DNA from 3 places in the Lysinibacillus irui genome. Region 2 is predicted to be linked to each of the others. Evidence: predicted binding sites of a transcription regulator. Region 2 holds the regulator's gene; each other region holds the start of a gene.
The links. The regulator CtsR, encoded in region 2, represses protease genes until heat stress. The targets are predictions, from matches to a motif close to ATGGTCAATAAAGGTCAAACA.
Positions count from the first base shown of each region.

Region 1 (4,739 bases), 680 kb from region 2:
CGTATGAATGGTTCATTATCCTTTGCAAATAAACAACTAAGCTTAGACGTGCAAACTGAAAACGCTGCAATAGCTAGAAGATTATATACGATTATGAAAAAGTTATATCCATACAATGTGGAATTACTAGTTCGCAAGAAAATGCGACTTAAAAAAAATAATGTGTATATATGCCGTGTAAGAGAAGGTGCACGTGAGCTGTTAATTGATTTAGAAATCATCTCAGACGACTTTCAATTTAATCATACAATCTCAAGAGAGCTCATTAAAAAGAGTGGACAAAAAAGAGCGTATTTAAGAGGTGCATTTTTAGCAGGAGGTTCTGTCAATAATCCAGAAACATCAGCCTATCATTTAGAGATATATTCTTTATATAAAGAGCATGGTGAAGCATTAATGGATTTAATGAATGAATTTGAGCTCAATGCTAAAACAATTGAACGGAAAAAAGGTTTTGTGACGTATTTAAAGGAAGCAGAAAAAATTTCAGATTTCCTTAATATTGTTGGTGCCCACCAGGCTATGATGAAGTTTGAAGATGTTCGGATATTGCGAGATATGCGCAATAGTGTCAACCGTATTGTAAACTGTGAAACAGCCAATTTAAATAAGACCATAGGTGCAGCATTACGGCAAGTGGAGAATATTCGATTTATTGAAAATTCAATTGGCCTTGATCAACTGCCAGAGAAGCTTCGTGAAATAGCACGTCTACGTGTAGAATACCAAGATGTTACGTTAAAAGAGCTTGGTGAAATGGTTTCCAGTGGAACGGTTAGTAAATCAGGCGTTAACCATCGATTAAGAAAAATTGACGAAATTGCGGAAGCATTAAGACGCGGTGAAAAAATAGGTGGTTAAGTTTTCATACTTTTCAGGTATGAATGTCATGCGTAATCGCTTATTGTTCTTTTGCTAGTAAGTAAGGTAAGATAAAACTAATAGATGAACGGTAGTGAAGGGGAGTTTTGAGAATGATTGAGAGAAGAGTCCAGGTCAAATTAAAATTAGGACTACAAGCTAGACAAGCAGCACTATTTGTGCAAGAAGCAAATCGTTTTAGTGCTGATATCTTTCTAGAAAAAGATGAGAAAAAAGTAAATGCGAAATCAATTATGGGTGTCATGAGTCTAGCTGTCGCTAAAGGTACCGAAGTTACTTTAAGCAGTGAAGGTAACGATGCCGAGCAAGCGGTTACAGCATTGGCAACACTTATCGAAAAAGAAGATTAAACATTTGTAATATTATCGAACATAAAGGCACCACAGAGCAATTCTGTGGTGCCTTTATGTTGTTGAATAAATGTTCCGTTCCGCCCGCGTCCTTTCCCCAGAGGCGTCCGATGAGCCGCTTCACTCATTACGTTCGCTCCTTATCTCATTTGTGACGTTGATCCTCTAAGAGTGACGCTTAAAATGAGTAGGGAGAACATTATCACCTTTCACAAAAAAATTTATTTTTCAATACAATAAAGGCATCACAGAGCAAATCTGTGATGCCTTCTGTTTTTTATTTATTATCGCTACGATGCATAATATGGTCGATTAAACCGTATTCTTTAGCTCGCTCAGCAGTCATGAAGTTATCACGATCTGTGTCTCTTGCAATGACTTCAAGTGGTTGACCAGTGCGTTCAGATAAAATGCCGTTTAATTTTTCACGTAAGAATAAAATACGTTTAGCAGCAATTTCAATTTCCGTCGCTTGACCTTGTGCACCACCTAGTGGTTGGTGAATCATGACTTCTGCATTTGGTAATGCAAAACGTTTACCAGGTTCCCCAGCAGCAAGTAAGAATGCTCCCATTGACGCAGCCATACCAATACAAATTGTTTGAACTTGTGGCTTAATAATTTGCATTGTGTCGTAGATAGCCATACCAGCCGTAATAGATCCACCTGGTGAATTGATGTAAAGAGAGATATCTTTATCTGGATCTTCTGCTTGTAGGAAAAGAAGCTGTGCGACAATAGAGTTAGCTACATTGTCATCAATAGCACTTCCTAAAAGGATAATACGGTCTTTAAGCAGACGTGAGTAAATATCGTATGCACGTTCACCACGACTTGTTTGTTCAATAACTGTAGGAATTAAATTCATGTTAAATCCTCCTTAAAAAACTAAATTCGAATACCTTTGCTGAAATTTCCATTGTTATTTCAGCTGTATCCTTATCATACACATTATAGTCAGGGAAGGTCAAATATTAACCCTGCTAAAGTGAAATTAAAAAAAATATATTGTTTTTGCATTCTATGGTTGTATTTTGTGAGATACGTTTGTATAATAGTTAAGGTTATAAGTTTAAAGTACAGGACACTATTTTGCAGGTATGCTTCAAAAATGAGGATTATCTACATCATGCTTTTCGTAAGCCTAGAGTGAGTACTTTTTTTTTGTGCTTTTGCCCTCGTGGTGTAATGGATAACACGTAAGATTCCGGTTCTTGCACTGGGGGTTCGATTCCCTCCGAGGGCGCCATTTTACTGATTATAGATATACTTGTTATAGCTCGTCTCCTAATAAGTAGTTTAGCAGCCTGCTTAGTGGAGATAGAGAGGAAAAAGTAAGGGAATACTGTCCTAGTTGGCATTATTCCCCTATTTGTTCCTTTCAAACCTTCAAAAAAGCAACAACTCCAAATTATTTTTTAGTGAACATACTGTACGTGGACTAGTCATAGTCAAAAAAAGAATCCTTTCTGAGGGGATTCTTTTTTTTTGCCAAAATTTATCGAAAATTGGCATCGTTTATATTGTATATATATTAGTTTTAGGTTTGATTTCTTGTTATTTATACATATTTTATCTAATTATATGCATTTAATATAAATTTATATGAAAAAATATTTAGTTTTATGTGAAAAGTTGTTGTCTAATTACTATAATGTTAATATAATTGACCTAATAGTCTAACATTTCCGAATTGCGAAAAATAATACGCATTTCGGAATATTATCGAAACAGGGGGAAAAACAATGAAAAAAACAGGATGGATGTTATTGATGATGATAGCAGCTTTAACATTAGCACTTGCAGGTTGCGGAACAAAAGATGATGCATCCTCAGGTAGTACACCTTCAGAAGATGGCGGAGATGGGAAGAAAGTATATAAAGTAGGTACAGAGGCTACTTTTGCACCATTTGAATCTGTTGACGATTCAGGGAAAATTGTAGGGATTGATGTCGATATTTTACAAGCTATTGCGGATGAAATGGATTTTGAGGTTGAATGGAATAATATTGGTTGGGAGCCTGTTTTCCAAACAATTAAAAATGGCGAAACAGATATCGGTGCTTCTGGGATCACAATCACGGAAGAGCGTAAAGAATCATTTGATTTTACAGAACCATACTATGAATCTCAATTACTAATCGTTGTGAAAGAAGATTCAAAGATTAAGTCATTAGAAGAACTAAAAGATAAAAAGGTATCCGTTCAAATTAATGCTACTGGTCATATGGCAGCGAAAAAGTTACAAGGTGAAGCAAGTACAAATATTATGGCTTTTGAAAGTCAGCCAATCGCTATTCAAGAGATGTTAAATGGAAACGTTGATGCAGCTATTGGAGATAATGCAGTAGTTTATGAATATATTAAAGCTCATCCAGATCAAAAACTAAAAGTAATTGAAGATGATGCATTCGAAAAAGAATACTATGGCTTTATGGTTCAAAAGGGGAATAAAGAGCTATTAGATAAATTAAATGAAGGTCTTAAAAAGATTAAAGAAAACGGAAAATTAAAAGAAATTACAGGTACGGATTTTCAGTAATAAATGAGTAGGGTGATGCCACTAGCACAGCTACTGTGCTGGCGGCTCATTTAATTTTCGTAACTTTAAAGGGGAATGGGGTTTTCGGATGGACATCTTTGACCTACGCTGGGACATTGTCTGGAACTACCGAGATATGTTTATACGAGGTATTGGCGTAACACTTATTTTGACACTTAGTGGTTATTTTGGAGGTATTCTATTAGGTCTATTTTTGGGCCTAGGAAAATTATCGAGTAAAAAATGGATTTATTGGCCATCTAAACTATATATCGATTTATTCCGTGGAACACCAATGCTTGTGCAAATTTTGTTAATACACTTAGCAGTGATTCCAACAATCTTTGGTCATTCTTTAGGCTATATGGTTTCAGGTATTACAGCACTAATTTTAAACTGTGCAGCTTACAATGCGGAAATCTTCCGTGCAGGTATTCAAAGTATTGCAAAAGGGCAAATGGAGGCAGCTCGTTCTCTTGGTTTAACGCATAACCAGGCGATGCGAAAGGTCATTTTACCGCAAGCATTTAGACGCATGATTCCACCGTTAGGGAATGAATTCATTGCATTATTAAAAGATTCATCATTAGTAACAGTTATTGCAGCACCAGATATTTTATATGCTAGTAAAGTAGTAGCAGGTGCAAGTTTCCGCTTCTGGGAACCGTACATCGTTGCTGCATTACTATACTTAGTTTTAACATATGGTGTAACGAAGATTGTCGCATTTATCGAGAAACGTTTTAGCAATAGTTATGTCCCTCGTAAAGCAGAAGGGCGGGAAGCAAGATGATAAAAATTGAGAACCTACACAAATATTTTGGCAAGCTTGAAGTATTAAAAGGAATCGATTATGAAATTCAAGAGAAACAGGTTGTCTGCGTCATTGGACCATCTGGTTCAGGGAAAAGTACATTTTTACGCTGCATCAATATGCTTGAAGAAGTGACAGATGGTGCTATTT
Region 1 covers NZ_CP113527.1:3,634,766-3,639,504, reverse strand. The annotation lists gene whiA (DNA-binding protein WhiA) at 1-861, shown strand, start outside; gene OU989_RS18325 (HPr family phosphocarrier protein) at 975-1,232, shown strand; gene OU989_RS18320 (hypothetical protein) at 1,229-1,360, opposite strand; gene clpP (ATP-dependent Clp endopeptidase proteolytic subunit ClpP) at 1,510-2,100, opposite strand; tRNA gene OU989_RS18310 (tRNA-Arg) at 2,407-2,481, shown strand; gene OU989_RS18305 (basic amino acid ABC transporter substrate-binding protein) at 2,978-3,775, shown strand; gene OU989_RS18300 (amino acid ABC transporter permease) at 3,864-4,568, shown strand; gene OU989_RS18295 (amino acid ABC transporter ATP-binding protein) at 4,565-4,739, shown strand, end outside.
Region 1: a site for CtsR is predicted at 2,186-2,206, ahead of clpP (ATP-dependent Clp endopeptidase proteolytic subunit ClpP). Genes of this name have one in related genera too.

Region 2 (4,739 bases):
TTATAGGCTTATTCGTATATTCTCGAGATAACGCCTCACGAAGCATTTCTGCTCGTACACGATCTCGTTCAGCAGGGGGCAGTGCCTCGCCTGCATAGTGCTGTAAAAAACCTGGTTGCATACTGACAACACACTCATTTAACGTTGTTGCATGAATACCTGCAATCAACTCTAAATCCACACCTAGACGAACATTAGATAGACAGGTAGCTGCTTCCTCACTTGTTAAAATTCTCGCATGAGTTAGAGTACCTAAAGCTCGATATACTCTATCTTCTAGAGCAAGCTCCGCTTTTTCCATCAATTTACTTCTTGCATGTCGTTCTTTCTGAATAATCTTTTCAGCGACACTTTGGATATCTGCTAAAATGTCCTCTTCTGTCTTACCAAGAGTAATTTGGTTAGACACTTGATAAACATTGCCTAAATTTTCGCTGCCTTCTCCGTATATACCTCTTACAGTCATGCCTAAGCGTGTCATAGCATTAATAATTTGATTCATTTGTCCCGTTAAGGTTAGGGCAGGTAAATGCATCATGACGGATGCTCGGAGACCCGTACCAATATTCGTCGGACAACTTGTTAAATAGCCAAATGTATCTCGGAAGGCGTAAGGTAATACCTTCTCTAGAATACGATCAATTTTATTTGCTTGTTCATAAGCACTTTGAAGTTGAAAACTTGCTGTCATACATTGAATGCGCAAATGATCTTCTTCATTCACCATAATGCTAACGGATTCATCTTCAGAAAGTAGGATAGAGCCCACTTGTTCTTTTTTAGCTAATTGCGGACTAATTAAGTGCTTTTCGACAAGAATTTGACGCTGCAAAGGTGTTAAATCCTTTATAGCAAAATAAGCATAATCATTTTGAAGCGTTGGGCTATCACTTACTGCATGTGTAACTGCCTGCTCCACTTGCAATGCTTCATTCTCTGAGAATGCCAGCGGAAAACGATAACCATCTAAATTTCGAGCAAGGCGAATACGTGTACTAATGACAATATCTGAATAATCATCCTCGATATGCATCCAAGATGGCGTCGCACGCTCTAAAAATGATTCAATCATCATGTCACATCACCACCTTCAAATTGCAGCTGCTTCTCTAACTCTTTGACTTCATCTCGAAGCTTAGCCGCCTCTTCAAATTGTTCTTCATCAACAGCCGATTTCATTCGCTTACGAATATCCTCAATTTGCTTTTTAATTACATACACATTACTGCGAGCGCCAGGCATTTTTCCGATGTGTTGGGGTCCTGCCTGGATGCGATTAAAGAGCTTTGGTAAATGCTCACTAAATGTGTCATAACAGCTTGGGCATCCAAATTTCCCTTCTTTTAAAAATTGTTTATACGAAAATCCACATTGTGGGCATGTTTGCTGTTGTGGTTGTACTTGTTGTTTTTCTCCAACCTTTTGCCACGTTGGTGAGCCAAACCAGTTTGATAATAACTGTTGTATAGAAACTGGCTCTTGTTTAAATTCTGCATGAAATGGATGGAACTGTGAGGCGCAGACGTCACAATAATGGTGCTCCACCTTTTGCCCATTTTGAACTTGTGTTACTGTAACTGTTGCATTACGTTGTTTACAATGTTCGCATATCATTCCCATCACCTCACTATTTTTGCTGTTCATATTTGATTGTTGTCAGCATCGCTCGCAATATTTTTGATCGAATGGTATCTCTTAGAGGGAGATGTAAATCGATCGTTGAGCGATCAATTGCTGCTAACATTAATTTCGCTTCTCGTTTTGAAATTACCTGCTCATCGATAAGCCGATATATTAAATCCTCTGCCATCGTTTGTGAGGCTCCACCTTCAATTTGCCTGAGAACATCATCGATTAAATCAATCTGTGAATTCGCGCGGACACGTAAAATTCGAATGTATCCACCACCACCACGTTTGCTCTCAACAAGGTAACCTCGCTCGGCAGTAAATCTTGTATTAATGACATAATTTATTTGTGATGGGACACATTGAAATTTATCAGCAATCTCACTACGTTTAATTTCAATATGCCCTTCTCCACCTAATTCAAGTACTTGCTTTAAGTAACCTTCTATGATGTCTGATATATTACGCATTTTAGGAATACACCTCGCTTGCTTCACTGACTTTGACTATCTTTGACTTTCTTTGAGTATATTATACAAAACGCTTGAAAATAATTGCAATGATTTCGCCCATAGAAAATGAAAAGTACTGAAATTGGCTATTTTATGCTCTTGAAACTAGCTCTTTTTTTATCATATCTGTTCGGTTCTCTATTTCCTCATACACTTAATGTACCCTTATTAGCCATAGAAAAAACGCAAGCATATGCAACTAGCATATACTTGCGTTTATAAAAATTTATACCCAACGTCCAACTATTGGATAACGCCAAGGTTCATCAGACAGTGCTTTAACGATACCGATAATCGGTACAACAAATAGCATAATGCCGAAAATAAGTAAAAACGGTAATCCAATAAGGACAAAGCTTAAAACAACAGAAATAGCAATTAAAACTCCCATAACGATTTGGAATAGCAATGCTTGAATGGAAATTGCTTTCACTTCCTCATCAGAACTAATTAAGAAGAAAATAATGGGTACTAACCATGGCGCAAAAAATGCACTAGCGTGTATGATTACTTTAGACCATTTACTCTCCATATATATCAACCCTTTCTTATCCTTTGTTTATGTTTTATGTACTTCTATTTACGGAACTATACCCGTAATAGTTTCACATTGAATTGGATTTTTAAAAATTTTTTTGGAAGGCAGTGATGCATGATGGAATTTAACAATACTTTAGCAAATGAATATGAAAAAGGTATTCGTCGTACTTTACCAAGCTATGATGCAATGCTTCGTTTAATACAAACCTTTTATCATTCTACATTGCCTGAAAAGGCTGAGATTTTAATCGTAGGTTCAGGAAGCGGCAACGAGATTTTACAACTTGCAGAAGGCAGACCCTTTTGGTCATTTACTGGCATTGATCCCTCAGAATCCATGCTCAAAATAGCTAAAGAACGTTTAAAATCACTAACCAATAGGATGTCATACCATCAAGGAACAATACTAGATACTCAGTTATCTACTGAAAATTATGATGCAGCCAGCCTAGTACTCGTCCTTCATTTTATTCAGGATTATGAGGATAAGCTATCGACATTGAAAGAAATAGCAAAACATTTAAAACCCGGTTCCCCCTTTGTCCTTGTCTCAAAATATGGTGAACCTGGTTCGATCGAAACAGAGCTTCAATTTGATTTATGGCGTTCCTATTGGTTACAACATACAAAGCTTTCGGTATCCGATGTAGCAGAAATGGAAAAATCCATTCGCTCCCTTTCCTTTATGCGAGAAGAAGATATTGTGACATTGTTACAGAAAGCGGGTTTTATAAAACCTAGTAGATTTTTTGCCACTACTTTGTTTGGTGGATGGGTATGCTTTAAAGAGGAGCATTAAATAAATATTTTGTAGTAATAACTTTGAGGTGAAAGCTGTGATAAGCACCATTGGCATTACAAAAAAACAACAACTACTAAAAGATTTCCCTTTGGAAACTATACATCAGCAAGAGTTTGAATGGTATTGGGTTGATTTTAACTGTCCTACTGCAGAGGAGGAATCCTTGCTGGATTCATTTTTTCATTTCCACCCGCTAGCTATTGAAGATTGCTTAATGCGCTTACAGCGTCCAAAGCTCGATTTTTACGATGATTTTCATTTTTTTGTTATTCATCGATTAAACGAAGAGACATTAGGAGCGGAAGAGGTAAATATCTTTGCCTCTAATAAATATATTGTGACATTCCATAAGAACCCTGTACCCGAAATAGAGAGGGTTCAAAAACTTTTGGAAAACCAGCCAAAGAATTGGGAACGTGGCACTGTTTACCTAACTTATCAAACTATAGATAAAATCGTTGATAGTTATTTCCCTCTTGTTTATAAAATTGAGGATCATTTAAATGCACTAGAAGGCGAGCTTACATACCAAAGCAATGTAAATGCTATGAAGATTGTCTTCGAATTTCGAAGCGATTTGCTTGACTTAAGACGTACCATTTTACCAATGCGTGACCTTTTATATCGGGTGCTTAATTCTTATCGATTTTCATTAAATAAATCAGAACGAGCTTATTTTGGAGATATCTACGACCATTTACTTAAATTAACAGAAATGGTTGAATCCAATCGAGAACTTACAGCAGATATGCGCGATAGTTATATGGCCATGAGTTCAAGTCGTATGAATGGTATTATGATGACTTTAACGATTGTGTCGACCATCTTTATACCGCTAACTTTTATTGCTGGCGTCTATGGGATGAATTTCGATAATATGCCTGAACTTCACGGTCAATATAGCTATTTTATTGTACTTGGCATCATGATTATTATCGTTATCTTTATGCTTGCTATCTTTAAACATAAAGGCTGGTTTAAACTTTTTAAACCATAAGGACAAAAAACTGCTCGTTTTTTTTGGAAAAAACGAGCAGTGCTATTTATCTATTGTTAATACGGCCCACGATCATCAATTTTATTTTCCCCTTGTTGCGGGAATAAGAAGTATGCTAATACCCCAGACCCTAAAGTTGCACATACAGCAATTAATAATTGCTCAACATCTGGTACCTCAGCATAATAGTTTCGTAACATGTAAATGGAACCAATTGCGACAATAACCATGACTGGAATAACAAATTTAAAACGTTTTTT
Region 2 covers NZ_CP113527.1:4,315,697-4,320,435, forward strand. The annotation lists gene OU989_RS21785 (protein-arginine kinase McsB) at 1-1,075, opposite strand, end outside; gene OU989_RS21790 (UvrB/UvrC motif-containing protein) at 1,072-1,614, opposite strand; gene OU989_RS21795 (CtsR family transcriptional regulator) at 1,628-2,098, opposite strand; gene OU989_RS21800 (DUF4870 domain-containing protein) at 2,367-2,672, opposite strand; gene OU989_RS21805 (class I SAM-dependent methyltransferase) at 2,793-3,479, shown strand; gene corA (magnesium/cobalt transporter CorA) at 3,517-4,479, shown strand; gene OU989_RS21815 (hypothetical protein) at 4,536-4,739, opposite strand, start outside.

Region 3 (4,739 bases), 820 kb from region 2:
TACCATTCCCCATTGCTACACCAAGTCCGGCATATTCAATCATTTCTAAATCATTGTCTTCATCACCAAATGCGATGATGCGCTCACGTGGGATACCTAAATCTTTAGCCACATGCGCAATACCTACCGCTTTATTTAAGCCGCGGCGCACAATTTCAATAATATGAAGAGGTGCACCCCATCGACGATGCTCAATAACTTCTGCGTGCACCGCTTGTAAATGGTCACGTATAATAACCGAATTCGCTTCGTTGGCTTGTATCAATAAACTTGTAGGATTTTCTAAGAGGTGTGTATATAAATCCCCAAGTGTAATTTTGGGATTGCCCATATTAAAGATATTTAAGATACGATCGTCCTCTGTATGAACATAAACCTCATCTTTTACCTCAGCAATAATATTTTCGTATTCGTAACCTTTGATGGAATCAACGACATCATGTACGACACTTAAATCAATCGGAGTATGCATATGTTGCCAAGAGGCATTTTTAGGGTGATGCACATAAGCTCCATTAAAATTGACAATGGGTGTAGTCAATCCTAGTTCCTGATAATAAATTGTACTTGCTCGGTAAGGACGTCCTGTCGCAATCATGACTTGATGACCTTGTTCCTTAGCCTGCAATAATGTTTTTTTCGTTTTTGCTGAAATTTGTTGTTGGTCTGTTAATAAAGTACCGTCTAAGTCTAATACGATTAAATGCGGTTTCATAGCTCGTTGCCCCTTTCCTATAGTTTGAATAGTATCTCTTTGTCTTTCATTCGTCAAAATTTTGTCACAGTGAAAAAAGTTTGCTAACATAAAGATGAGACAAGAGTTGGGAGTGACAAAAATGTTTGTAGAAAAAGAAGTGTGGGGAAATATTCCTTTATTACATATACATTCAGACAATATGAATGAAGAAACCCCGGTAGTGATTTTTTTACACGGCTTTATGAGTGCAAAAGAACATAACTTACACTATGCATATCAATTGGTGCATAAAGGGGTGCGTGTCCTATTACCAGATGCAAAATTCCATGGTGATCGCAGTGAAGGCCTATCAGAGATGCAAATGAACTTAAAATTTTGGGACATTGTCTTAAATTCTATTCATGAAGTGCAACAAATATATGATGAGTTAAACAATAAAAATTTATTAGCTAATCATAATATTGGCATAGCCGGCACTTCTATGGGGGGCATTGTCACATCAGGCTGTCTTAAACTGTATGATTGGATACAAACAGCTGCAATATGTATGGGTGCGCCTAATTTTGTTAAATTGGGTGAGTATCAGTTACAGCAATTCGCAAAAAATGGTGTGAATTTACCGATTTCAGAGGAAGAAGTAGAAAAAATAAATGAGCACCTAGCAAAATACGATGTCAGTCTAACACCAGAAAAGTTCGCAGGTCGCCCTGTCTTCTTTTGGCATGGAGAATTAGATAAAACGGTACCTTTCCGCGAAACGTATAAATTTTATGAGACATTACGGGAATACTATCAAGCAAACCCTGAACATTTAAAGTTCATGGTAAATAAAAAGGCTGGACATGCTGTACCACGTGACGGTATGCTAGCAGCAACTGACTGGCTTGCACAGCATTTGGCATAATATGATGCATCTGCTATGATAAGGTTAACACTATGATGGAAGGAGAAATACGAATGGATCAGGATATGAAAGACAGCATGTTAGGTGCATTAGAAAACGTAATTGACCCTGAGCTTGGAATTGATATTGTCAACTTAGGTTTAGTATATGATGTAGATTTAGATGATGAAGGGGTAGCGACTGTAACAATGACGTTAACATCTATGGGTTGCCCACTTGGACCGGTCATTGTGGACCAAGTAAACACAGCATTAGGGGAGCTTCCAGAAGTGAAAAATACAAATGTTAACATTGTATGGAACCCACCTTGGTCAAAAGATAAAATGTCTCGCTATGCAAAAATGGCACTAGGCGTACGTTAATCTGAAACAGAAGAAAATCCCTGCTTATTTTAATAGGCAGGGATTTTGCATGTAACGAAATTAATCGATACGGCATATTTGTAATGGACAATTTTCACAAGCAATTTCATTTTTTAAAAACTGTAAATCATGAATTGTAATAAAACCTTTATCGAAAGTGACAATGTCGTGTTTTTTTAGATCATTTAACATCCGATTAATCATCTCACGACTGGTCGCACACAAATTCGCTATTTCAGTATTTGTTAGCTGGAAATCAATATAAATAGAGCCATTTTCTAATGATTTACCATACGTATTAGAAAGTCGAATGAGCGTTGAAAATAAAGCACCTTTTTTACCATTTAACACTAAATCACGCAAACGGCTTTGATGCTTCAAGTTTTCTGTTTGTAACCACTTCATATATTCCACCATGACAGTAGGCTGTTCTTCTAATAAATGCTCCAAAGATTTGCGACTTAAAACATACAGCGTAGAAGGTTCTAAAACTTTTGCAGTCATGGAATTATAGACGAGATTACAAAACAACGATCCCTCTCCAATTATACTGTCAGGACCACAAATACGGATGGTTAACTCCTTGCCAGTCTCCGTTTCTTGGCTAATCGAAATTACACCTGATTTGATGTAATAAATTTCTTTTGCCCGTTCACCCTCTAGAAAAATTTTATTCCCTTTATTCACCTTGATAAAGACACCGTGCTTTTGAAAAAGATCCTTAATTTTTTCAAACATATTATCCAATAAAACCATATCTCCAACACATCGCTTTCTTTTTGTAATAAATGTCGATTATTACAAAAGGATAGTGGATTTTTCGATACTAAAACATAGAAACATACCTACTATTATAACGTAAATTTCCATTTTTAAGTGATAAATTTTAGAGCTATTTCTTTGCTTAGAATTGTCGAGTGATGTAAAATAAAGTTAGTCAAAAAAGGTCAAACTTTTCGAAAGAACAAGAATGGGTATAGAAATTATGCGAAACATTAAGGTAAAGGAGTGCTAGCTATGCAATTTCAACAAACTGATAATAAAAAACCATTAGAGCAATTTGGACGAAATTTAATTGAAGAAGTAAAAAATGGCAAAATGGATCCCGTTATTGGACGTGATGAGGAAATTAGAAATGTCATTCGTATTTTAACACGCAAAACGAAAAATAATCCTGTATTAATTGGTGAGCCCGGTGTTGGTAAAACAGCTATAGTCGAGGGTTTAGCACAGCGTATAGTGAAAGGCGATGTGCCAGAGGGCTTGAAAGAATGTGTCCTATATGAGCTAGATATGAGTGCTTTAATCGCGGGTGCAAGTTACCGTGGTCAATTTGAAGAACGCTTAAAAGGTGTCTTAAAAGAGGTAAAAGATTCGGAAGGGCAAATTATTTTATTTATTGATGAAATCCATACCATTGTTGGTGCCGGTAAAACAGACGGCGCTATGGATGCAGGAAATATGTTAAAGCCTATGCTGGCGCGTGGTGAATTACACTGTATAGGGGCTACGACATTAGACGAATATCGTATGTATATTGAAAAAGATCCTGCATTAGAACGTCGATTCCAGCAAGTACTTGTGCGTGAGCCTTCTATTGAAGATACAGTGTCTATTTTACGTGGCTTAAAAGAACGTTTTGAGTTACATCATGCTGTACGTATTCATGACAGAGCCATTGTTGCGGCAGCAGAACTATCTAATCGGTATATTACAGAGCGATTTTTACCAGATAAGGCGATAGATTTGATTGATGAGGCGTGTGCAATGATTCGTACGGAAATCGATTCCATGCCACAGGAATTAGATGCTGTGACCCGTCGTATCATGCAGCTAGAAATTGAGGAACAGGCATTACGTAAGGAAAAGGACGAAGCAAGTAAAAAACGCCTTGAGCAATTGACTGAGGAATTAACAAAGTTAAAAGAATCCTCTGAAGGAATGCGAAAACAATGGGAAGCTGAGAAGGAAATGTTGCATGACATTCAGAAAAAACGAGAAACATTAGATAAATACCGTCGAGATTTAGATGAAGCGGAAAGTAAATATGATTTAAATAAAGCTGCTGAATTACGTCATGGCAAAATTCCAACTCTTGAAAAAGAAATTCAGGCATTAGAAAAACAATTAGAAAATGGCGCAGAGTCTCGTATTTTACGAGAAGAAGTGACGGCTGATGAAATTGCTTCAATTGTTTCACGTTGGACTGGCATCCCTGTGACAAAATTAGTGGAGGGTGAGCGTGAAAAACTTTTACGTTTAAAGGATACATTGCATGAACGTGTAGTAGGGCAAGATACAGCGGTTCAACTAGTGACAGAAGCTGTGTGGCGTGCACGTGCAGGCATTAAAGATCCACATCGCCCGATTGGAAGCTTTTTATTTTTAGGTCCAACAGGTGTTGGTAAAACAGAGCTTGCCAAAGCCCTTGCTGCTCAATTATTTGATTCTGAGGAACATTTTATCCGAATTGATATGAGTGAATATATGGAGAAGCATAGTGTATCTCGTCTAGTTGGTGCCCCTCCAGGCTATGTCGGCTATGAGGAAGGGGGACAATTAACCGAAGCCGTTCGCCGCAACCCTTATTCTGTCGTCCTACTTGACGAAATTGAAAAAGCTCACCCAGATGTGGCTAATATTTTATTGCAAATTTTAGATGATGGGCGTATCACTGATAGTCAAGGTCGTATGGTTAATTTTACAAATACAGTAGTTATTTTAACATCGAATATTGGGTCTAGTTATTTAATGGAGGCAAAAGAAGACGATGCCT
Region 3 covers NZ_CP113527.1:686,044-690,782, forward strand. The annotation lists gene OU989_RS03230 (Cof-type HAD-IIB family hydrolase) at 1-715, opposite strand, end outside; gene OU989_RS03235 (prolyl oligopeptidase family serine peptidase) at 837-1,601, shown strand; gene OU989_RS03240 (metal-sulfur cluster assembly factor) at 1,655-1,963, shown strand; gene OU989_RS03245 (Crp/Fnr family transcriptional regulator) at 2,024-2,719, opposite strand; gene OU989_RS03250 (ATP-dependent Clp protease ATP-binding subunit) at 2,981-4,739, shown strand, end outside.
Region 3: a site for CtsR is predicted at 2,897-2,917, ahead of OU989_RS03250 (ATP-dependent Clp protease ATP-binding subunit). Genes of this name have one in related genera too.